Regions from separate parts of the Brevibacterium sp. H602 genome, predicted to be linked through region 1. Evidence: riboswitches for the same ligand, from Rfam matches in the RefSeq annotation. Region 1 holds a riboswitch; each other region holds the start of a gene.
The links. A riboswitch is a leader RNA that binds a small molecule or an ion and turns the genes downstream of it on or off. The one in region 1 is predicted to bind thiamine pyrophosphate.
Positions count from the first base shown of each region.

Region 2: another riboswitch for thiamine pyrophosphate. It lies ahead of thiC (phosphomethylpyrimidine synthase ThiC); the one in region 1 lies ahead of thiO (glycine oxidase ThiO).
Region 3: another riboswitch for thiamine pyrophosphate. It lies ahead of ACSBQT_RS08465 (hydroxyethylthiazole kinase); the one in region 1 lies ahead of thiO (glycine oxidase ThiO).
Region 4: another riboswitch for thiamine pyrophosphate. It lies ahead of ACSBQT_RS09060 (ECF transporter S component); the one in region 1 lies ahead of thiO (glycine oxidase ThiO).

Region 1 covers NZ_JBPIZD010000001.1:365,834-371,228, forward strand. The annotation lists gene ACSBQT_RS01690 (DedA family protein) at 1-757, shown strand, start outside; gene ACSBQT_RS01695 (ketopantoate reductase family protein) at 711-1,676, opposite strand; gene thiE (thiamine phosphate synthase) at 1,673-2,356, opposite strand; TPP riboswitch at 2,368-2,471, shown strand; gene thiO (glycine oxidase ThiO) at 2,461-3,618, shown strand; gene thiS (sulfur carrier protein ThiS) at 3,615-3,872, shown strand; gene ACSBQT_RS01715 (thiazole synthase) at 3,874-4,641, shown strand; gene moeB (molybdopterin-synthase adenylyltransferase MoeB) at 4,638-5,395, shown strand, end outside.
Region 2 covers NZ_JBPIZD010000022.1:53,287-58,681, forward strand. The annotation lists gene ACSBQT_RS14925 (amidohydrolase family protein) at 1-741, opposite strand, end outside; gene thiC (phosphomethylpyrimidine synthase ThiC) at 840-2,648, opposite strand; TPP riboswitch at 2,644-2,752, opposite strand; gene ACSBQT_RS14935 (M18 family aminopeptidase) at 2,815-4,119, opposite strand; gene ACSBQT_RS14940 (DUF1684 domain-containing protein) at 4,255-5,395, shown strand, end outside.
Region 3 covers NZ_JBPIZD010000009.1:48,475-53,869, reverse strand. The annotation lists gene ACSBQT_RS08485 (DUF1648 domain-containing protein) at 1-340, shown strand, start outside; gene ACSBQT_RS08480 (TenA family protein) at 393-1,133, opposite strand; gene thiD (bifunctional hydroxymethylpyrimidine kinase/phosphomethylpyrimidine kinase) at 1,201-2,070, opposite strand; gene thiE (thiamine phosphate synthase) at 2,067-2,825, opposite strand; gene ACSBQT_RS08465 (hydroxyethylthiazole kinase) at 2,822-3,751, opposite strand; TPP riboswitch at 3,739-3,872, opposite strand; gene ACSBQT_RS08460 (DUF3800 domain-containing protein) at 4,133-4,600, shown strand; gene ACSBQT_RS08455 (hypothetical protein) at 4,584-5,015, shown strand; gene ACSBQT_RS08450 (sugar ABC transporter permease) at 5,179-5,395, opposite strand, start outside.
Region 4 covers NZ_JBPIZD010000010.1:11,253-16,647, reverse strand. The annotation lists gene ACSBQT_RS09070 (energy-coupling factor transporter transmembrane component T family protein) at 1-711, opposite strand, end outside; gene ACSBQT_RS09065 (ABC transporter ATP-binding protein) at 704-2,236, opposite strand; gene ACSBQT_RS09060 (ECF transporter S component) at 2,236-2,865, opposite strand; TPP riboswitch at 2,888-2,996, opposite strand; gene ACSBQT_RS09055 (fibronectin type III domain-containing protein) at 3,143-5,083, shown strand; gene ACSBQT_RS09050 (universal stress protein) at 5,120-5,395, opposite strand, start outside.

The DNA of each region.
Region 1 (5,395 bases):
CGGACTCATCGGGGGAATGGTCTTCGAGGACCGGCCGCTGCTCGGAGTCGCCGTGGGCATCGGCATCGCCCTGGCCATCACCGGCAGCGCCGAGCTCGTCCGCCGATTGCGCCGGCGCGGCAGAGGACGCGCACGTCACCGGTTCACCAAATTCCAAGACCGAGATGTCACGATGGCAGGGATGTCTCAAACATATGTGTGGTACGTCAGCTACGGATCGAACATGGCTCGCGATCGGCTCTCCTGCTATCTGCAGGGCGGGCGACCGCCCGGGGCGATGGTGACCTACCCCGGTGCCAGGGACGGAACACTGCCCCGCGCCGAGGCAGGGATCGAACTGCCCGGAACGATCTACTTCGCCGGCGAGTCCAAGGTGTGGGGCGGCGGCATGGCCTTCTACGATCATTCCGTCCCGGGGCCGACCCCCGCCAAGGCCTACCTCATCACCGCCGAACAGTTCGCCGATGTGGCGGCACAGGAGATGCACCGCCCACCCGAACCGGACAGTCCGGTGGAACGCCTCGTCTTCGACCTGCCGACAGGAAGCTCCCATTCGCTGGGTCCGGGCGGGTACGAGACGCTGCTCGTCCTCGATGATGTCGACGGCGTCCCCATGGTCACGTTCACCGCCGCGCACGGTTCGTCCGACGTCGAACACACTCAGCCGCAGGAGCCGTATCTGGCGATGCTGCGCACGGGCACAGCCGAAGTCAGAGCCGCTTCTGGGCTTCCCCTGCCCGCAGCTGCACAAGCGTGAGGTCGAGCAGCGGAGTCGCCACTCCCAGTTCCTCCGCCTTGAGCGACAGGTCGCCGAGGATGTGCTCCGTTTCGCTCGGCAGCCCTGCCGTCACATCCCGGTAGAGAGATGAGGTGAAGGCCGAACCATCCTCGGTGAGCATCTTGATTGTCATGGTGTGGGAGGCTTCCGACACCGAGTGTCCGGCCGCAGCCGCCACGGCTTCGAGCTCATCGACGATGGCATGCACGTGCGACCTGCCGCCGGCTTCCATGATCGCTCCGACCGGGGCGCGGAACAGGCAGGTGACGACTCCCGCCGCGGCGATGAAGATCCATTTCTCCCACAGCCCATCGATGATGCCGTCGACGGTCTGCAGTTTGAAACCGGGGACATCGAGCGCTTCGGAGATGCGTGTGGGCACTTCAGCGCCGTGGAGATCTCCGATAGTCATCACGGCCATGTCGGTGAGCTGGACGACAGCTCCGTCCCTGATTGTGCCGACGATCTTGACGAACCCGCCGAGCACCTGTCCGGGGTATCTGCTCTGCAGCTTCTCGATCTGAGCCATGCCGTTGAGGAACGGGATGATCGTCGTCTGTTCGCCGACAGCCGGTCCGATATCGGCGATGACCAAGTCGAGTCCACCCGCTTTGACCGCGACGATGACGAGGTCGAAAGTTCGTGGTGCGGCTGCGAGCTCCTCAGCGGTGATGACATCGACCTGATTCGTCCGATCATCACCGGGTGCAGTGAAGCGCAGTCCCTCCGCGCGGACCGTCTCCGCCCGTGCCTGCCGGAGCAGGAAAGTGACATCACGTCCGGCCTCCTGCAGATAGGTGCCGAACGCTCCGCCGGTGGCCCCCGCCCCGGCGATGAGAATCGACAGGTCGGCACCAGTGCTGATTCCGTCGGATGCGCTGTCAGCTGCTTGGGTCATTCCAACTCCTCCTTGAGCTCCCGCGCGGCCGCAGCGGGATCCTCAGCCGAGGTTATCGCACGGACGACGACGGCACGCCTCGCGCCCGCCTGACGGATCGCGTCCAGCCTCTCCCCGGTCGCAATACCACCGATCGCGAACCACGGTTTGGCCGCCTTGGCGGCGGTGGCGGTCAGCAGAGCCGTCCCCACAGAAGCACGGCCGGGCTTCGTCGGGGTCTCCCAGACCGGCCCGACACAGAAATAGTCGGTCTCCGGGTCCGCCTCGGCGGCGAGCGCCTGCTCGCGGGAATGCGTCGAGCGACCGAGGATGACATCGGGTCCGAGCACGGCCCTGGCCTGAGCACTGGTGAGGTCGCCTTGACCGACGTGGAAGACGTCGGCGTCGGTCAGCAGCGCGACGTCGGCACGGTCATTGACTGAGAAGAGCTTGTCGTGATCGGCGGCGACATCTTTGAGGACCTCCAAGGCCGCGATCTCGGCGCGGGCCTCGAGGCTCTTGTCCCGCAGTTGGATGATGTCGACTCCCCCACGGTAGGCGGCGTCGAGGAACTCGGCGAGGTCGTCCTGACCGGTCCGGGCATCGGTGCACAGGTAGAGCTTCGCCTCCGCCAGTCGGGCCTCTCTCCAGGCTCTTTTCGTCTGCCGCGCTGCGGTGCGCGGTGGCATCTGTGTGGTCATGGTCATAGAGTAGAGGAGTTCGCGGGAGCCTCCCAACGAGGCTGAGAGGGCGTAAGAGCCGACCGTCAGACCTGATGCGGATCATGCCGCCGGAGGGAGAAGCTGTGAGAGTCATTGTCGTCGGCGCCGGGATCATCGGCCTGTCCACGGCCTGGTATCTGCACCGCCTCGGCGCCGAAGTCACCATCATCGATCCTGCGCCCGCCCAGGGTGCGAGCCATGCTGCTGCGGGGATGCTGGCTCCCGCCGCCGAGGTGGTCTGGGGGCAGACTCCCCTGTACCCGCTGATGCGGGCCTCCGCGCAGATGTATCCTCAGTTCTCCGCCGAGGTGGCGAGCGCCGCCGGCAGCGATCTCGGTTTTTCGGATGCCGGCACATTGGTGTGCGCCGGTGACCGAGCTGATCTGCAAGCTCTGCGGGAGCTGCGCGATGCACAATCCCGATCCGGTTTCGCCACCGAGCTCATCACCGGCAGCGCTGCCCGCCGGGTTGAGCCGTCGTTGTCGCCTGCCGTGGCCGGGGCCGTGCACATTCCAGGCGATCACTCGATCGACCCCCGTCGGCTCACTGCCGCATTGCTGACTGTCCTGTCCTCTGATTCAGGTGGCTTCGTTCGCCAGCGCGCGGCCGGACTGGTCAAGGACGGCGATACGACTGTGGGAGTCGAGCTGGGCGACGGCCGCCGGCTGGAGGCCGATCAGGTGGTCATCTGCGCCGGCAGCGCTGTGTCCGCGATCGTCGGTGCCCCACAGCTGCCTCTGCGTGAGGTCTGGGGTGATGTTCTGCGACTGCGCGCCCCCGCCGAGGCGGCTCCGCTGCTGAGCCGAACCATCCGCGGGCTGGTCAACGGTCGCTCCGTCTATTTGGTCCCCCGCCCCGATGGCGAGATCGTGCTCGGTGCCAGTTCGCGTGAGGACGGACTCTCCGGCACTCCGGCCGGGGCGCTCCACCGACTGCTCGCCGACGGGCAGCGATTGGTCCCGGGAATCCTCGACGCGGAGATCACCGATATCACCACCCGTGCCCGACCCGGCTCGCCCGACGATCTGCCGATGATCGGCCGCATCGATCCCGGCTGCATCGTGAGCACAGGGTATTTCCGCCACGGCATCCTCTTGGCCCCGTTCGGTGGCCGGCTCGGCGCCGAGATCACCTTGGGCGTCGATTCCGGCTGGTCCCCCGATGGGGCCCTCGAGTCCGTGTCCCCGCACCGCTTCACCACAGAACACACCACTGCCTACCCGATGAGGAGCATCTCATGACCGACCGCGACCACTCACCGACCATCGTCCTCAATGGCGATCGCCATGAGCTGTCGGGTGCCACCTCGGCGCTCGACCTCGTCGCCGAGGTCACCGGACGGGAACTGAATCCCGATGGGACAGCGGCCGACGGTGGACGATTGGGCATCGCCCTGGCCGTCGACGGTGAAGTCATCCGTCGCGGCACCTGGTCCTCTCTCACCCTTGCCGATGGGCACACCGTCGACATCGTCACCGCTGTGCAGGGAGGCTGAGATGACCTGGACGATCGATAATGTGGAGATGTCGTCTCGCCTCGTGATGGGCACGGGAGGGGCGAGTTCCCTGAGCATCCTCGAAGACGCACTCGTGGCTTCGGGAACCGAGCTGACGACTGTGGCGATGCGCCGTTTCGACGCTGAGTCCCGGGACTCGGTCTTCACCATGCTCCAGCGTCTGGGTATTCGGGTGCTGCCGAACACGGCCGGCTGCTATACGGCCAGGGATGCCGTGCTCACCGCCCGACTGGCTCGAGAGGCTCTGGAGACGAACTGGGTGAAGCTCGAGGTCATCGCCGATGAGGACACCCTGTTGCCGGACCCCATCGAACTCTTCGCCGCAGCCGAGGAACTCGTCCTCGACGGGTTCACGGTCTTCGCCTACACGAACGACGATCCGGCCCTGGCAAAACGTCTCGAGGACGCCGGTGTGGCTGTGGTCATGCCGGCCGGAGCTCCGATCGGCAGCGGGCTGGGCATCCTCAACCCTCACAACATCGAGACCATCGTCTCCCGTGCACAGGTGCCCGTCATCCTCGACGCCGGTGTCGGCACCGCCTCCGATGCCGCTCTGGCGATGGAGCTCGGGTGCACCGCGGTACTTCTGGCCTCGGCCGTCACCCGCGCCCACGATGCTCACGCCATGGCCCGGGCGATGGCTTTGGCCGTCGAGGCCGGGCATCTCGCTGGCGGTGCCGGGAGGATTCCCAAACGACCGTTGGCATTGGCGTCATCGCCGTTCGACGGAATGGTCGCAGCACAATGACCGCCGCTGCCACCACTCCGACATCGTTGCCTCCGCTCGTCGACCCCGTGGAATCCCTGTCCCGGACGGAGCTGGAACGCTACTCCCGGCACCTGAGCCTGCCGGGTTTCGGACTCGAGGGACAACGGCGTCTGCGGGCCGCCTCGGTGCTGGTCATCGGGGCCGGCGGTCTCGGGGCCCCGGTCCTCAACTATCTGGCGGCCGCCGGGGTCGGGTCGATCACGATCATCGACGATGACGTGGTGGAGGCCTCGAACCTGCAGCGCCAGATCATCCACCGGGATGCCGATGTGGGCCGACCGAAGGTCGCCTCTGCCGCCGATGCCCTGCACCGGCTCGATCCGAACCTCGAGGTGCGCACGATCGAGCACCGGCTGAGCCCGGAGAATGCGCTCGGTCTCTTCGCTGAACACGATGTCGTGCTCGACGGGGCGGACAACTTCGCCACCCGGTACTTATCCAATGATGCCGCCGAACTCACCGGCACCCCGCTGGTGTGGGGCACGATCTTCCGCTTCGCCGGTCAGGTGAGCACGTTCGTTCCCGGTCACGGGCCGATGCTGCGCGACCTGTTCCCGGATATCCCGGAACCCGATTCGGTGCCCAACTGCGCGGAGGGCGGGGTCCTGGGAGTGCTGTGCGGAACCGTGGGCTCGGCGATGGCGACCGAGGCGATCAAACTCATCTGCGGCATCGGTGCCCCATGCATCGGTCGGCTCCTGCGCTATGAAGCGCTGACCGGGGAGTACTCGAC
Region 2 (5,395 bases), on a different contig from region 1:
GAACACGGCGTCCGCTTCGGCGGGGGTGAGCACCTGACGAAGGAGCGTGAAATCGGCATCGGCGAAGGGGCGACGTGCTCGCGTCGACGGCAGGTCCGTCCCCACCATCAGAGCGGTCGGGTCGGTGTCGACGATGCGGCGGACCGCCTCGGCGGGAGCGAGCTCCACACGACCGAAACCGGTGGCCTTGACCTTGACTCCTGCCTCGACGAGGCGCAGCAGGGTGGACAGTCCGTCCTCGTGCATGCCCAGATGATCGATGCTCACCGCCGGAAGTGAGGCGATGCGTGCGGCGAGGTCGTCAGCGATCGTGCGGGCGTCGATATAGAGCTCGGCGTGCCATCCGACTAGGTCATGGACTCGTCGGGCAAAGCCGTCGAGGGCGTCGAGGGTGGCCGAGCCGCCGCGGGCGATATTAAATCGCAGTGCCTTGATGCCCGCCTCGTCGAGGCGTCGGATCTGATCATCGGTGGTCTCTTCCGGCAGCTGGGTGACGCCGACATAGTTGTCGCCGAGCTGGCGCAGCGCCTCGATGAGGTACCTCTGGTCGAAGCCCTGGAACGAACCGGACACGACGGCTCCTCCGGCGACCTCGACTCCCACATCGGCCAGGCTCTGCAGTCGCGCGCGATAATCAGTGACCGTGAACGGATCGGGCAGATAACCGTTGTTCTCGATCAGCGGATGGCTCGGATCGATGATGTGCAGGTGCGCGTCGAAGGCACGCTGGGGTTCGCTCATACCGTCAACCTACCTCGTCCTCGAACTGCTCGTTCAAGGCGTGGCGCGTCTGTCGGTCTGTGTACTGTTCGGTGGGCGCGCCACGCCTTGAACGACGGTCAGTCTGCCTTGAGTCCGACCGTCGGATCGGGCAGGTAGACCTCTCCTCCCGATGCGAGGAACTCGCGGCTCTTCCGCAGCATTCCGGCCAGGGCCTCCTGCGCCTCGGCGCTGCCGTAGGTGTCACGGATGTCCTGGGAGATGCGCATCGAGCAGAACTTCGGACCGCACATCGAACAGAAGTGCGCGGTCTTCGCCGGTTCCGCCGGCAGCGTCTCGTCGTGGAACGCCTCGGCGGTCTCCGGATCAAGGCCGAGGGCGAACTGGTCCCGCCACCGGAATTCGAACCGAGCCTTCGACAGCGCATTATCGCGGGCCGTCGCACCGGGGTGGCCCTTCGCGATATCGGCGGCATGCGCGGCGATCTTGTACGTGATCACTCCGGTCTTGACGTCGTCGCGGTCGGGCAGACCGAGATGCTCCTTCGGGGTGACGTAGCAGAGCATCGCCGTGCCGTAGCGGGCGATCTCCGTCGCCCCGATCGCCGAGGTGATGTGGTCGTATCCGGGCGCGATATCCGTGACCAGCGGACCCAAGGTGTAGAACGGCGCCCCGTGGCAGAGCTCCTGCTGACGTTCGACGTTCTCCCGCACGAGGTGGAGCGGAATGTGCCCGGGCCCTTCGACCATCACCTGGACGTCGTGGGCCCACGCGCGTTCGGTGAGCTCGGCGAGAGTGTCGAGCTCGGCGAACTGGGCAGCATCGTTGGCATCGGCGATAGAACCCGGCCGCAGTCCGTCGCCGAGCGAGAAGGCGACATCGTAGCGAGCGAAGATCTCACAGAGTTCATCGAAGTGGGTGTAGAGGAAGTTCTCCTCGTGGTGGGCAAGGCACCAGCTGGCCATGATGGACCCGCCGCGTGAGACCATCCCGGTCACCCGGTCGGCCGTGAGCGGAACGTAGCGCAGCAGCACACCGGCGTGCACGGTCATGTAGTCGACACCCTGCTCGCACTGCTCGATGACGGTGTCGCGATAGATCTCCCAGGTCAGCGCGTTCGCATCGCCGTCGACCTTCTCCAGCGCCTGATAGATCGGGACGGTGCCGATGGGGATCGGCGAATTGCGGATGATCCACTCCCGGGTGGTGTGGATGTCATTGCCGGTCGACAGATCCATGAGGGTGTCGGCACCCCACTTCGCGGCCCATCGCAGCTTCTGCACCTCCTCGGCGATGGAGCTGGTGACCGCGGAATTGCCGATGTTCGCGTTGATCTTGACGAGGAACGCTTTGCCGATGATCATCGGCTCTGATTCGGGGTGGTTGATGTTGTTCGGGATGATCGCGCGACCGGCGGCGAGCTCGGCACGGACGAGTTCGACATCGCACTGTTCGCGGAGCGCGACGAACCGCATCTCCGGGGTGATGATGCCCTGCCTTGCGTAGTGCATCTGGGTCACCGTGCGGCCGGACTTGGCCCGACGGGGGACCGGTTTGCGTCCCTTCCACTGCTGCGACGGGGCACCTCGGCGGACGGCGGCACGACCGTCGTCGGCGATGCGGTGGCCGCGGGCGTCGTAGGTCTCAGTGTCGAGGCGGTTCTCGATCCACGGGAATCGCAGAGCGGGCAGTCCCTCTTCCGGGATACTGCCCGGTCCGACGGTGCGGTAGACGTCGACGGGATCGTTCGCCCGGCCGTTCGAGTCCTCGAGTTCGATGCGGGTCACGGGAACGCGGATGCCGTGTTCCTCGTCATCAACCCATGCCGGCGAATGCGTCGGATACTGCTCGAGGGTGAATTCGTCGTGCGAAGGTGCGGAGGCCGAAGTCGTGGCAGGGGCAGGGGTTTCCGGGGTGAATGCAGTCATCTGCAGTCCTCACTTCCTACGCCGGTATCAACCGGATCAGGTTCTACGGTCTCGGACGATCCAGTCCGATCTCAGCCCTTGCAGTGGGCTCCCGTGGGGTCGTGCAATTCGTATCACGACTGACGCAGTGAGGACAACTGCGGCGCCTCGAGCGACAGGCTGAGGGTCAGCTGCCCTGGAGGAACGCCTTCGCAGCCGCGCCGAGGGCGACGACGTCGGAGACCGCGACCATTTCGCGGGCCGAGTGCATCGAGTACAGGGCCGGACCCACATCGACGGTCGTCATGCCCAGTCGGGTTGCGGTCAGCGGTCCGATCGTCGACCCGCAGGGCATCGCATTGTTCGACACGAAATCCTGGTACTCGACTCCTGCGGCCGCGCACGCCTGCGACCACACGGCGGTGCCCACCGCATCCGTGGCGTAGCGCTGCTGAGCGTTGAGCTTGAGCAGGGGACCGCCGCCGAGGCGGGGGCGGACATGCGGATCGTGCCGTTCTGGATAGTTCGGATGGGCAGCATGCCCGGCATCGGAGGAGACGCACACCGAGGTGGCCATCGACGCGAGATAATCGCTGCGCGTCGACTGCGGCAGCAAGGAGGCGACGATGCGCTCGGTGACATCGGCGAGGAACGGACCGCACGCGCCCGAGCGCGAATTCGACCCGATCTCCTCATGATCGAACGCCGCGAACAGGGGGATGCCGTCGAGCCTATCGGCATCGAGCTGGGTAAGAGCGGTGACGCCGGCGTGCACGGACAGAAGGTTGTCCAGCCTCGGCGAGGCGAAGAACTCCTCGGCGGCACCGAAGAGGGCCGGCTCCTGGACGGGAATGGTGTAGACATCGTGGCCGACGACGGACTCGGCATCGACCCCGGCCGACTCTGCGAGCAGTTCGATGATGTCTGCCTCGGTGAGGTCGGCCAGACCGATGACGGGAGTGGTGTGACGCTGCTTGTCCAGGGTCAGACCCTCGTTGACCTGCCGGTCGAGGTGGATCGCGAGCTGCGGGATGCGAGCGATCGGCCCGGTGCGGGCGAGTACGATGCTGCCGTCGGCGAGGCTGAGTCGACCCGCGAATGCGAGCTCACGGTCGAGCCACGAATTCAGCAGCGGCCCGCCGTAGATCTCCACCCCGACCTGGCGGGTGCCTTCGGCGGTGAACTCACCGCCGGGTTTGAGTTTGAACGCCGGGGAGTCGGTGTGGGAACCGAACACACGGAACCGGGGAGCCGCCTCGGTGACCGTGGGATTCATCCATGCGATGAGCGCGCCGTCGCGGATGACGTAGTTTCCGGTCCCTGGCGTCAGCGCCCAGGGGACGGACTCGTCGAGGCGGGAGAAACCGGCCCCTTCCAGGCGTTTCGCTGCCGTGTCCACCGCGTGGTACGAGCTGGGAGATGCGCTGACGAAGTCGCCGAGGTCGGCCGCTGTCGTCGCGGCCGCATCCGGTCTCGGGAGTGATTCATTCATTTCCCCAGCCTATCGTTTGCGGTAGTTTGGAGGTGAAGAAGATCAGGTCTCAGGCGACGGGTTGCCACCGCGTCCGAGAATCAGGCGGGGGCAGCGACCCTGCGACCGCACCAGCGACGGCAAGGAGTGTTCGACGTGAACCAGTTCGTGACGGAGTGGAACACCTGGCGCGACTCACGGAACTCAGCCCTTGCGAAACCGTTCGGCTGGCTCAGTGTCGTCGGACTTCACTGGCTCGACGCCGAGTCGACCTGGACCGACGCCCCCGGCACGTTCACCGTCGACGACGGATGGGTGACCGTGTCTCTGAAGACCGGAATCAAGGCCGGCCCCGCAGCCGAGACATTCGACCTGCTCAGCAAGGTCGACAACGGCGGGACTGCTGGGGCTGCAGGCGGCTCCGGTGCGAACGGCGGAGGACCGACCCGTGCGACCAGCCCGGCCGTGCCCAGCGACACCTCGACTCTGCCGAGGGTGATGGACCAGTCCGGTGCGGGCGCGGCTGCGGCAGACGCTGCGGGTGCCGACTCTTCTGCCGGAACGGATGCCGGATCCGATGCGGGGTCCGATGGCGGATCCGACGGGCACGCAGCAGCGCCCGCCAAGCCACAGGTCCGCGTGGAAGAGAACGGGTTCAGCGCGAAGCTTCCGAACGGCGGCTCGCTCAACTGGTTCACCGTCGGCAACGTCCTCTACGAACTCATCGATCGGGGCGGCCGCCTCGGCGTGCGTGTGCGCAATTCGAAGTCCCCGCTGCTCGGGAAGTTCTTCGAGGTTCCGGTCTTCGACCCGGACCCGGACTTCGTCTTCCTCGCCCGGTTCACCAGGTTCGACCCGTTCAAGACCTACACCATCGAAACTGCCCAAGAGGACCTGCAGCTGCAGACACAGGCGGCGGGAACCGTCACCTTCGAGACCTCGCACGGTGAGGTGAGCCTGCTCGCCACCGGGTGCCCGAAGACCGGACTCCAACTGGACTTCCACGATTCGACGAACGGGAGCACCACCGCCGCGTGGCGGACCATCGACCTCGGAGTGCCGAATCAGGACGGGTCGCTCGTCATCGATTTCAACCGTGCGGTGAATTACCCGTTCGCGTTCACCTCATTCGCCACCTGCCCGGCCCCGATCGAGGGAAACGTCGTTCCCTTCGACGTCACCGCAGGTGAGCGGCGTCCCCCATTCTTCTACTCGGAGGCCGGGATCAACGTGCCGTTCCTCTTCTACGTGTGGTGGGACGAAGAGAGCGCCGAGGTGACCCGCCCCTGGTATTCGC
Region 3 (5,395 bases), on a different contig from region 1:
TCTGTGGATCTTCCTGCCTATAGGCCTCGGCCTGCCCGTGCTCATGTCGATCCGGCCGCTGCTCGAGAAGCTTCCGGTCTCGCTCATCAATGCCCCGCACAAGGAGTATTGGCTCGAGCGCGACGAGAAGACCTACCTCGTCGGCTGCCTCATGGAGCTGCTGCGCATCACCGCGGGACTCACCGCGCTGCTCATCGCCGCCATCCTCGTCATCATCGCGGAGACAGCGCGTTCGGCGACGATGCCGGAATGGCTGACGTTCGTGCCGACGGCCATCTTCCTCGCCGCCACGGGACTCGCCGTGTGGCGTTTCTACCGCAGGCTCACCCCACCGAGGTGACCGACTCAAGGTCAGGGCCACCTCGGCGAAGGGGATCCGATGCTCCCTGGAATCAGACGGTGATTTCCTGGGGCAGGAACACGGAGACGTCCCAGTTCTGCATGGCGTGGGCAGAGGCCCAGAAGTGGAGTTCGAAGACGCAGGCCTGTTCGAAGGCGGCGCGCATGCGGGCGGCTTCCTCGCTCGGAGCCTTCGCGAGTTCCTCTTCGAGGATCTGCACGGCGTGGCGGGTCGATTCGTCGAAGTCGGGTGAGTCGTAGGTCTGCACCCAGGTGCGGTAGGGGTGGTCGTCGGCCATCTGCCCGGCCCGGTCGACAAGCACCTTGCCCATATGGGCGTACACCCAGAAGCAGGGCAGGACTGAGGCGACGCCCTCGCCGTAGGAACGGCTGGCGGCCGTGGCGACGAGGAACGATACATAACCCAGCGTCGTCGGGGAGGCCTTGAAACGAGAGCCTTCCGCGGTGAGCTCCTCCAGCGCCGAGGCGAGTCGGGCGTCGGCGAGCAGCTCTCCGTGCATCTCCTCTTCGACGGTGATCGCCTCGGCGGCGGAACCGGCCCAGAACCGGGATTCGTCACGGTCGACGGTCTTCGCCGCGAGGAACGACATGGCCTTGGCGTAGCCGTTGAGGTACAGGCTGTCCTGCGAGATGTAGTTGACGAAGGCCTTCGGATCGAGGCTGCCGTCAGCGAGCTGGGCGAGGAACGGCAGAGCTTCGATCTGCTTGATGATGGGGCGGACGCGGTCCCACAGCTGGGTGGTCAATGGGCCGGCGGTAAAGGTGACGGTCATGGGAACTCCTTTGTGCTGGTGTGACGTGGCGGTTCGGGTGAGGCGGCGGTCAGGTGGGACGGATATGTCAGGCGGGTCGACCGCGGACGATGTCGACCTGGTGGTCGACCGGTCCGTGGGCGCCTTCCGGATTGAGGCTCAGCTGCCAGTCAGCAGCCGAAGTGAGAGCGCGAGCAAGGTAGTCGAGGGCATTGCCGACAGCCTCGCCGAGGAGGTCCGACCCGATCTCTGTGCGTTCGCGGCCGAGGACGGCCACCTCGGCGGTGATCGCGGCTGACAGGGTGCACCCGGTCCCGTGTGTGTTCATTGTCGCCACACGGGCGTGGCTGAACTCGCGGACCTGGCCATCGGCGGTGGCGAGGATATCGATGACCTCGTCCTCGCTGCCGTGTCCGCCCTTGAGCAGGACCGCTCCGGGTCCGCGTTCGAGCAGGCGCCGAGCCTGGTCACGCATGGCTTCAGTCGTCTGTGCTTCGGGTTCGTCATCGCCGATCAGCAGGGCCGCCTCGGGGAGGTTGGGGGTGATGAGGTCGGCGACGGGCAGCAGGTGGGTGCGCACGGCGTCGACGGCATCGGTCTCGAGGAGGCGGTGGCCGGAGGTCGCGATCATCACCGGATCGACGGTATAGAAGCCGAGTCGACCTTCGGCGGCGCGGGCGACGACGAGTTCGACGAGGTCACGGCTGCCGAGCATCCCCGATTTCGTCGCATCGACGGGCAGGTCGCCGAGCACGGACTCGAACTGATCGGCGACGAAATCGACGTCGATCGGATAGACCCGGGACACCCCGTGCGTATTCTGCGCGACGAGAGCGGTGATGACGGTCGTGCCCATGGTCTTCCGCGCGGTGAAGGTCTTGAGGTCGGCATGGATTCCAGCACCGCCGGAGGGATCGGTGCCGGCTATCGACAGGGTGATCGGCGGGCGGGTCGTCACTGGCCGCTCCCGGCGAAAGCGGAAAGCAGCTCCCCGGCTGCCGACTTCGGATCGTCAGCCATGCAGATCGCCGAGACCACGCAGATCCCGATCAGTCCACGCCCCTGCAGGTCAGGGGCACGGTCGGTGTTGATGCCGCCGATCGCGACCGCGGGGATGCCGGCTTCAGCCACCAGTTCGCCGAGGCGGTCCGGTCCGATTCCGTCGGGGGCGTCGGCTTTCGTGGAGGTGTCGTAGACGGGTCCGATGCCGACGAGGTCGACGACTCCGGAGTCGCGGGCGGCGGCGAATTCGTCGCTGTGCGCGGCAGAGAGACCGATGAGCGGTGCCGCACCCAGGGCGGCGCGCACCTCGGCGACGGTGGTGTCAGTTTGGCCGACGTGGATGTGCACGTTCTCGCCTTCGTCGATGAGACGGCGGGCCACTTCGACGCGGTCGTTGAGGACGATGGGGACCGTGCGGTCGGTGTCGCGGGTGGCGGCATCGACGGCGGCGATGACCTGGCGGGTGAGCGAGTAGAAGCCTGCATCGTCGATGTCCTTGTCGCGGACCTGGACGATGCCCACTCCCCCGGCGACGGCGGCCTGCACGGTCTCGGCGACGCTGCGGCCGGCGGCCTCGCATTGCGCGGAGTCGGTGACGAGGTAGAGGCGCGTGTCGATTCCGGCGAAGCGGTCGGTCGCGTCTGCTCGGTCGTTCACGGTCGCGCTGTCGTCGGCCGGGTTGTCAGCGATATGGGCGGAACCGGCGGTCATGCCTGGACGCCTTTGCTGGCGGTTTCATTCGCAGAAGTGAGCGTGTCGAGGCCGATTCTCGCCTGTGAGAGTCGGTCGCCGTCGACGGTGTGGAGCGCATCGAGGAAGTTCACCGAGTAGCTGCCCGGCCCCTTCGCACCGTCGGCGGCGAGTTCCCCGGCGACCGCGAAGTGGGCGTGGGCGGCGACAACAGCTTCGAATCTCGCCGAGGCGGCCCTACCGTTCGCGTTCCCGTTTGCGGCGTTGACCGCTGAGACGTCGGCGTCGGGGTCGGCCAGTCCGGCGCGGGCGGCGGCCAAGTAGGCGACGGTGACGGCGCCGAGTGAGCAGCCGGTGCCGATGACCAGCGGCATGAACTCATGTCCGCCGGAGATGCGGGCGACGTGGTCGGTGCCGTCGATGTGGGCGACGACGGCATCGGTGGGTCCGGAGACGGCGACGATGGCACCGGTTTCTCGGGCCAGCTTTGCGGCGGCGGGAAGGACGGCGTCGACTTCGTCGGTGGAGTCGACTCCGCGACCGCCGAGTCCGACTCCGGCGAGTGCGGCGATCTCGGAGGCATTGCCGCGGATGGCGGTCGGGTGATCGGCGGCGGCGCGGCGGATGCGGGAGGTGCGGAAGTCGACGGCACCGACGCTCACGGGGTCGAGGACCCAGGGTTTTCCGGCGGCGTTGGCGACGTCGATGGCGGCATCGGCGGCGAGCAGCTGGTGGTTCGAGGCGGTTCCGAAGTTGACGAGAATTCCGCTGGCGATTCCGGCGAACTGTCCGGCATCGGCCTCGTGGTCGAGCATTGCCGGGGAGGCGCCGATGGCCAGGAGCACGTTGGCGCTGAACTGCTGCACAACGGTGTTCGTGATGCACTGGATGAGTGGGTTGCTTGCGCGCAGTCGCGCATTCGCAGAACGCAGGTCGAAGTCAACCATGACGATCCCTTCGCTAGTATGGCCCAGATCAGGTTCGATGGGTGTTCTCTCAGCCTCGTTGTCCTCCGTGCGCAGCGTCTTGGTGCGAACGGATCCTCATGAGGCACCCCATGTCATTGGCTCCGACTGTATCAGCCCGCCCGGACACGGGCGACTTCCACAGTCACAAGGTCAAGTCGGGGAATGAGCGCCACTCCCCGTTGTGCGCCATGCTGGCCGATAGGTCCCCGTACAAGACTGATTGCACGGACCTCCGTGCTGTGAGATTATTGAAGTGGTAGCAAGGAGTTCACCTCCTAGAGCGCCAAGTCGCAAGCCCACGTCTCAGACGTGGGTTTTTGCGTTGGGCCTCGTGTCAGAGCCGCTGGGTAGAGTTTGCCCATGCTGCTCGCCTATATCGATGAGATCGGTGAACCCTGCCCGTACGTCGCCAAAGACCACCCGAGATTCAACACCAATCCCGTCTTCGGCTATGCAGGCTTCGTCATTCCCGAAAGCTCGGCTCGGAGATTCGGTCAGATCTTTACAGCAGAGAAGCGACGTGTCTTTGCCAGCGAGCTTCGGGGCGTAGAGAACCCGGGCCGCTGGGAGCGAAAGGGCTCAGATATCTTCACCCCAGACGCTTGGCGAAGATACGGTGAGCAGATCCGTGTCTTTCGCGGACTGATCAACAGGCTCGCAGAACTGAGCGGACACGTCTTCTTCTATGCCGAACAGAAGGAGGTCGGCACCAGGAAGCAAGTGCGGCTCTCCGATGAGCAGCGCTATGCGAGAGTCGGTCAATCGTCTCTGTCGTCACGCGGACAATTGCGGCGAAAATCTACTGACGCTGATGGACCAGATCAATGAGAAGCAACGGGCTGCAAGAGTAGCGTCGATATACGCACACATATTCTCGCGTGCCCAAGAATTCAGGGAAATGAATGCTGCCATTGAGCCGCCGATGCACATCGACAGTGCTCTCAGCTCCAATATTCAGTTTGCCGATTGGATAGCAGCATCTGTCAGCCGAGCCATCGACTACCAACTCGAACGCGGATCAAGGTACGACTGGGTACCTCAGGCCCTCGGCAGCCACATGCACCATCGCATCACATACGAATCCAAGCTTCGTCTCTGGCAGAGTTCGCTGGGCGATCTGAACAACTTCGACGTATTCAAAGCCGAGAGGCCTTACCTGGACCGACTTCAAATTGGATCCATGAGCCCCGAAGATCTCGCAAAACTTGAGAGGATCAAGCACGCATCCATGAAGCGTCGCTGACGCTCCGCAGAACGAGCTACTGGAACCGCGACGTGTTCAAGTGCTCCACGTAAGCACTCGAGAAGCTCGCGAGCGGGCTGCTCAAATCCGAGATGGCCATCTGTACGGAGCCATTTCGGAGCTGAGCGACCCGCTCGGCGGAATTCCGAGGGCGGGCTTCCCGCTACCCGCGCCCGACGTACCTCTGACCGCGGCGGCTGAGCGCATCGACGACGACTGCGGTGAGCAGCACGAGTGCCGTGATGATCTGCTGTGCATCGGAGTTGAAGCCGATGAGGTAGAGACCGTTGTTGATCGCACCGACGACCAGAGCACCGAGCACGGCTGCCCAAGCAGTTCCGCGACCGCCGAACAGCGAGGTACCGCCGATGACGGCTGCA
Region 4 (5,395 bases), on a different contig from region 1:
ACGACCGAAAGCCCGTCCCTCCATCGCCATCGCCAAGGTCGTTGCCCGGCGAATCGAGACCACGAGCAGAACGAACACCCCGCTGAAGAGGCTGCCCGTGCGCCGCAGAAGCGAACCGCCGGCGACGCCTCTGGCCCGCCTGGCCATCGCCAGAATCTGCCACTCACTGACGAGCAGTCCGAGCAGGCGAGAAGCCGCCAGAACGGAGATCACGACGACCTCCGGCAGCCGCAGGTGCTGAATGAGCGCATCGGCGAGGTCACGCGGATCGATCGTCGACGCGAGCACAATGAGTGGGATCGCCAACGCCAGGGCACGGACGAAGATCGCCGCGGCCGCGGCCAGTGATCCCGTGGTGAACAGGACGGGGCCGACATCGACGACCACATCCCCGGTCTTCTCCGCCAACAGCGCCGTGCCCCAGGCCGCAAGCAGGGCGCCCGCCGGAAGGAACCACAGGCGCTTGGCCGCGGCCACCAGATCGAGTCCCGTCGCCGGCAGAGCCAGCAATGCTGCCAGCAGCACCACTCCAGCAGAGACGAGATCGATGCTCAGCAGCGCCCCGACCATGAGGATGAGAGCCACTGCGATCTTCGTCAGCGGATTGCACCGACCCAAAGCGGTCGAACGCACCACGGGGATGAGCTGCCCCGGATCCTGTACGGCGACCTCGGGGGACGAGTGAACGTGTTGGTCCAGGCCCTTACTCACCGCGATCACCCGCCCTGACATGCGAATCCGACTCACTGTCGCTGAAACGTTCTGCGCTGCTGCGGTCGCCGAGCTCGAGGAGATCGGCACTGATGGCTTCGAGGAACGCGTGATCATGACTGACCGCGACCACCGCAGAACCGTGTTCCAAGGCATCGACGAACATTTCCACCAGCCCCGCCCACGTCAGCGCATCCTGACCGAAAGTCGGCTCATCGACGATGAGCACCCGGGGCCGGGGAGCCAGCATCGCCGCCACCGACAGGCGACGCTTCTCCCCGCCGGAGAGACTCTGCGGATGAGCTTGCGCCAACCCGGTGAGCCCGAGTCCCTCAAGAAGCTCATCCACCCGAGCTCGAGACTCGGCGGCAGACCACCCGGCCAGCCGCGGACCCAGCTCGAGTTCGGCCGCCACGCTCGAGGTGAGGAACTGGTGGGCCGGTTCCTGGAAGACCATGCCGATACGCGCCGCCAGCTGCTTCGACGGCCAGGCGAACGGCCGGGGTCGTTTGGCTCCTTCTCGCAGGGCCGCCTCGGCGAGGACCTGCCCGGAGAATTCGGGCAGCAGGCCCGCCAAGGTCAGGGCCGTGGTCGATTTGCCCGCCCCGTTCGCACCGACGATTCCGAGCGCCTGACCAGCGCGCAGACTCAGGTCCAGGTCGGTCGCAGCGGGGGTGGCCATGCGCGGTCGGGCAACGCTGAGCCGATCTGTGCGCAGCAGAACCTCGCCGAGGCGGCCCGACGTTCCGCCGATTCCTGCGGTTCCGCCTCGGCGCGGGGCGGGGGAGTGCTGCGGCATCCAGATTCCGCAGTTGACGAGTGTTTCGGTCAGGTCGGGATCGGAGAAGACCTGCGCGGGCGGACCTTGGGCTGCGATGCCTTCGCGGCCGAGCACGATGACCCGGTCGACGTGATCGATCCACAGTTCGACCCGGTGCTCGACGACGAGCATTGTCGCCGCGGTCGCGGCCTGCACGGTGAGCACGGCATCGCGGACCTCGGTCGCCGAGGCGGGATCGATATTGGCCGTCGGCTCGTCGAGGACGATGACCTCGGGGGCCATCGCGTGGACCCCGGCCAGAGCCAGCCGCTGCTTCTGCCCACCGGACAGCGCAGCACTCGGATGCTCCGGCGGCAGATCGAGCCCCAACGCCTGCAGAGATCTGGGCACCTGAGCCTCGATTGCCTCGGCCGGGAATCCGAGGTTCTCCATCCCGAACGCCACGTCATCACCGATGCGGGAGAAGATCACCTGCGAATCGGGATCTTGGAGGACCAGCCCGGTGCTGTCTCGGCGAGGGTTCGGTTCCTCACCGCCGACGAGGAGTTCACCGGTGGCCTCACCCGATTCCTCGGGCAGGACGCCGGCGACGGCGTGGAGGAACGTCGATTTGCCGGCCCCGGAGGCACCGAGCAGCAGCACTTTCTCACCGGCGGCGATCTGCAGATCGAGTGGACCGACCGCAGGCACGTCACGGTCGGTGTGCGTCCACGAGAAGCCGGAAGCCGTGATCGGCAGTGCCATCAGCGCAGACGGCCGGAAGCGAAGGAGCTGAGCGCTCCGGTGGCCGCGATCGCCCGGTAGGCGAACCAAGCGCCGATTCCGGAGATGCCGAGACCGGAGACGATCGCGCAGACGGCGTAGATCGCCTGGAAGCCGAACTGCCATTCCGCGTTGTACATGATGTTCTCGCTCACGGCCATGAACGCCGCGGCCAGCATCCCCGAGGCCGCGGTGACCCACAGGGTGAAGCGCTTGTAGCCGAAGGCGGCGAAGACGAGTTCGGCACCGAGGCCCTGCAGGAGACCCGAGAGCAGAACTGTCGCTCCGAAGTGGGAGCCGAGGACGGCTTCGACGATGGCGGCGATGAGTTCGCACAGGAGCGCGGCACCGGGTTTGCGGATGATCGCCCCGGCCAGCGGGCCAGCAAGGACCCAGAGTCCTGCGATGAGACCGATCGACGGCGGGAATGCCTGGAAGGCGAGTTCGAGGACCTTCCAGCTCAGCGCCAACACCCAGAACACGAGCCCCACGGCAATGCCGAGAACGGCGGTGGTGACATAGTCGACCACCCGCCACTGTTTGGATTTCGGCGCCGCGGTGAGGGCGCGTGAAGAGGTGGGGGTGGTGTTCGGCGTGGTGGTATTCGGCATCGTGCCTCCTCATTTCAAGGAGGGGTGAAGAGTCTCGACTTCCTTCGGCGGTGCTAACCACATCAGGTTCGAGGGTCTGCAGCTTCTTCTGCACTCTCAGCGCCCCTGACGGCGCTCCCCTGTCGTAGCCACCACTGTACAACAGGGGAGCGACGCGGAGGCTGGGATCGGAAACGACGCGGAGTCCGGGGTCGGTCATCGAGGATTCACTTCCCGTTTCCCTTCCCGTCGACGGTCCTCGAACGACCGGACACTACTGGTCAGTAGGAATAGGCGGGTGAATACGCATCGACTGAAGAGACCGCTCAGTGCCCTGTCCGCCGCTACCCTGCTCGCCGCTCTGGTGGCGGCCCCGGTGCCCGTGCGTGCCGAACCATCTCTCGGTTCCGGAGGGTCGACCGCGACCCAGGGCACGAATGCCGACACTGCTCAGACTCCCAGCCCGGACCGGACGGATTCGCCCGCCGAGGCGGATGCGGGAAGCGAAGCGATCACCGATGCGGTGCTGCAGGTCGGCGCCGACCCCACTGCGCGCAACCTCTCGTGGATGAGTGAGAGCTCCGGTGGGGGAGAGGTCCGGTGGGCGCCGGCCAGTGAGGTCGACGGCGGAAAGCTCCCCGCCGATGCTGACAGGGCTGTGACCACGGACTCCGGCCTTGCCACCGACCTCAAGCGTCACTTCAACCATGCGAACATGACCGACCTCGAGCCCGACACCGAATACGCCTACCAGGTCGGCAACGAAGAGGACGGATTCACCGAGGTGCAGCAGTTCACCACAGGATCGTCCGGAGGAGACGACGAATTCCTCGTCTTCGGCGACCCCCAGGTCGGCGCCGGAGGCGGAGACCCCGACGACGCCGCCGGTTGGGACCGGACCCTGAGTTCGGCCGTGGCCACCGCCGACGACCCGAGCTTCTTCTACTCGCTGGGAGACCAGGTCAACTCCGCCGGCAACCAGGAGCAGTACGCACAGTACCTGGCACCGGAAGCCACCCGGACGATCCCGCAGGCGACGACGATCGGCAACCACGATGTGTCATCGAAAGCCTACGAACAGCACTTCAACCGACCCAATGTCAGCCAGGACCACGGCGGTGGCGGCGTCATCACCTCCGGCGGCGACTACTGGTTCATCGAGGACGGAGTCCTGTTCCTCAACATCAATTCGAACAGTTCGGACATGGACGCCCACGCCGATTTCATCGACGAAGTCGTCGCCGAGCACGGTGACCAGGCACGCTGGACGGTTCTCGGATTCCACCACTCGATCTATTCGACGGCCACGCACTGGGATGACCTCGATGTGAAGCGGCTGCGGAAGGAGATCCCTCCGGTCGCGGCCCGCAATGACATCGACCTCGTCGTCTCCGGCCACGACCACATCTACAACCGCACCTTCCTCATGGACGGCGAAGGCAAGCCCGTTGAGGGCTCCGAAGCGGGAGCCGAGGAGGAGAAGGAAGACGGGCAGACGCTCTACCTCACGCTGACCTCGTCATCGGGGTCGAAGTTCTATGGCTACGTTCCCGGCCTCGACTGGGAAGGCAAGAGCGTCCACAACGACGTGCCCGCCTTCACCCGGGTTCGAGTCAGCGACGAAGCGCTGCGAGCGACGACCTATGAGGTGCCGGCAGGCGGAGCGCCGGCCGATGGTGAACGCGCGGAAGCGCAGGCCGCAGCCGAGCAGATCGACGATGTCGAACTCAGGCGCGCCGAGGCGGAAGATCCAGCCCCGGATGACGACGCCGGTGCAGACGCGGATGGCGGGGCTGGAACAGAAGCCGACGCCGAGGCGGATGGTTCGGACGCCGAATCAGACGCCGGTGCGGGGGTCGGGGCTGAAGCGGATGGTTCCGATGCCGGACCAGAGGCCGGCGCCGGAGTCGATGCAGATGGCGCGGGAGAAGACGCAGACGCCGGCGCGGCGGGAGCCGAAGCCGACGGTTCGGAGAGCGATTCGGACGGTTCGGACGAAGGTGCGGAAACTGCCGGCACCGCCGACTCCGGCGCCGAGGCAGATGCGACCGAGGCGAACGCCGCAGGAACGGATGATGATTCGGACTCCTCTGGGACCGCCTCGGCGGGTGGGGACGGAGACCTGCCCCGCACCGGCGGTGGGCTTGCACTGCCCTTGGCCGTCGGGGCGGGGGCGCTGGCACTCGGCGCGACGCTCCTCGTTGTGAGCCGTCGCCGCCGAGATGCCGGGCTCAGCTGATCAGCACAGCCTTCCTGATCAGCACGGCGCCGCCGATCAGCTCGGCACCACCATGACCGGACCTTCGGCGTGGTTGAGGACCCCGCGCGAGACGGATCCCAGCAGAGCGCTGCGGATCCGTCCGCGCCCGCGGGTGCCCAGCACCGTCAGCTGTGCGCGCGAGCTGATCTCGACGAGGGTCTCCGTGGGATCGCCGACCGGCACCGAGGTGGTCACCGTCAGATCCGGGAACTGCTCGGACAGGGTTGCGGCTTCCTTCTCCAGACCTTCGGTCAGCTGTTTCTGCCGACGCGAGGTGACCTCGGAGCTGAG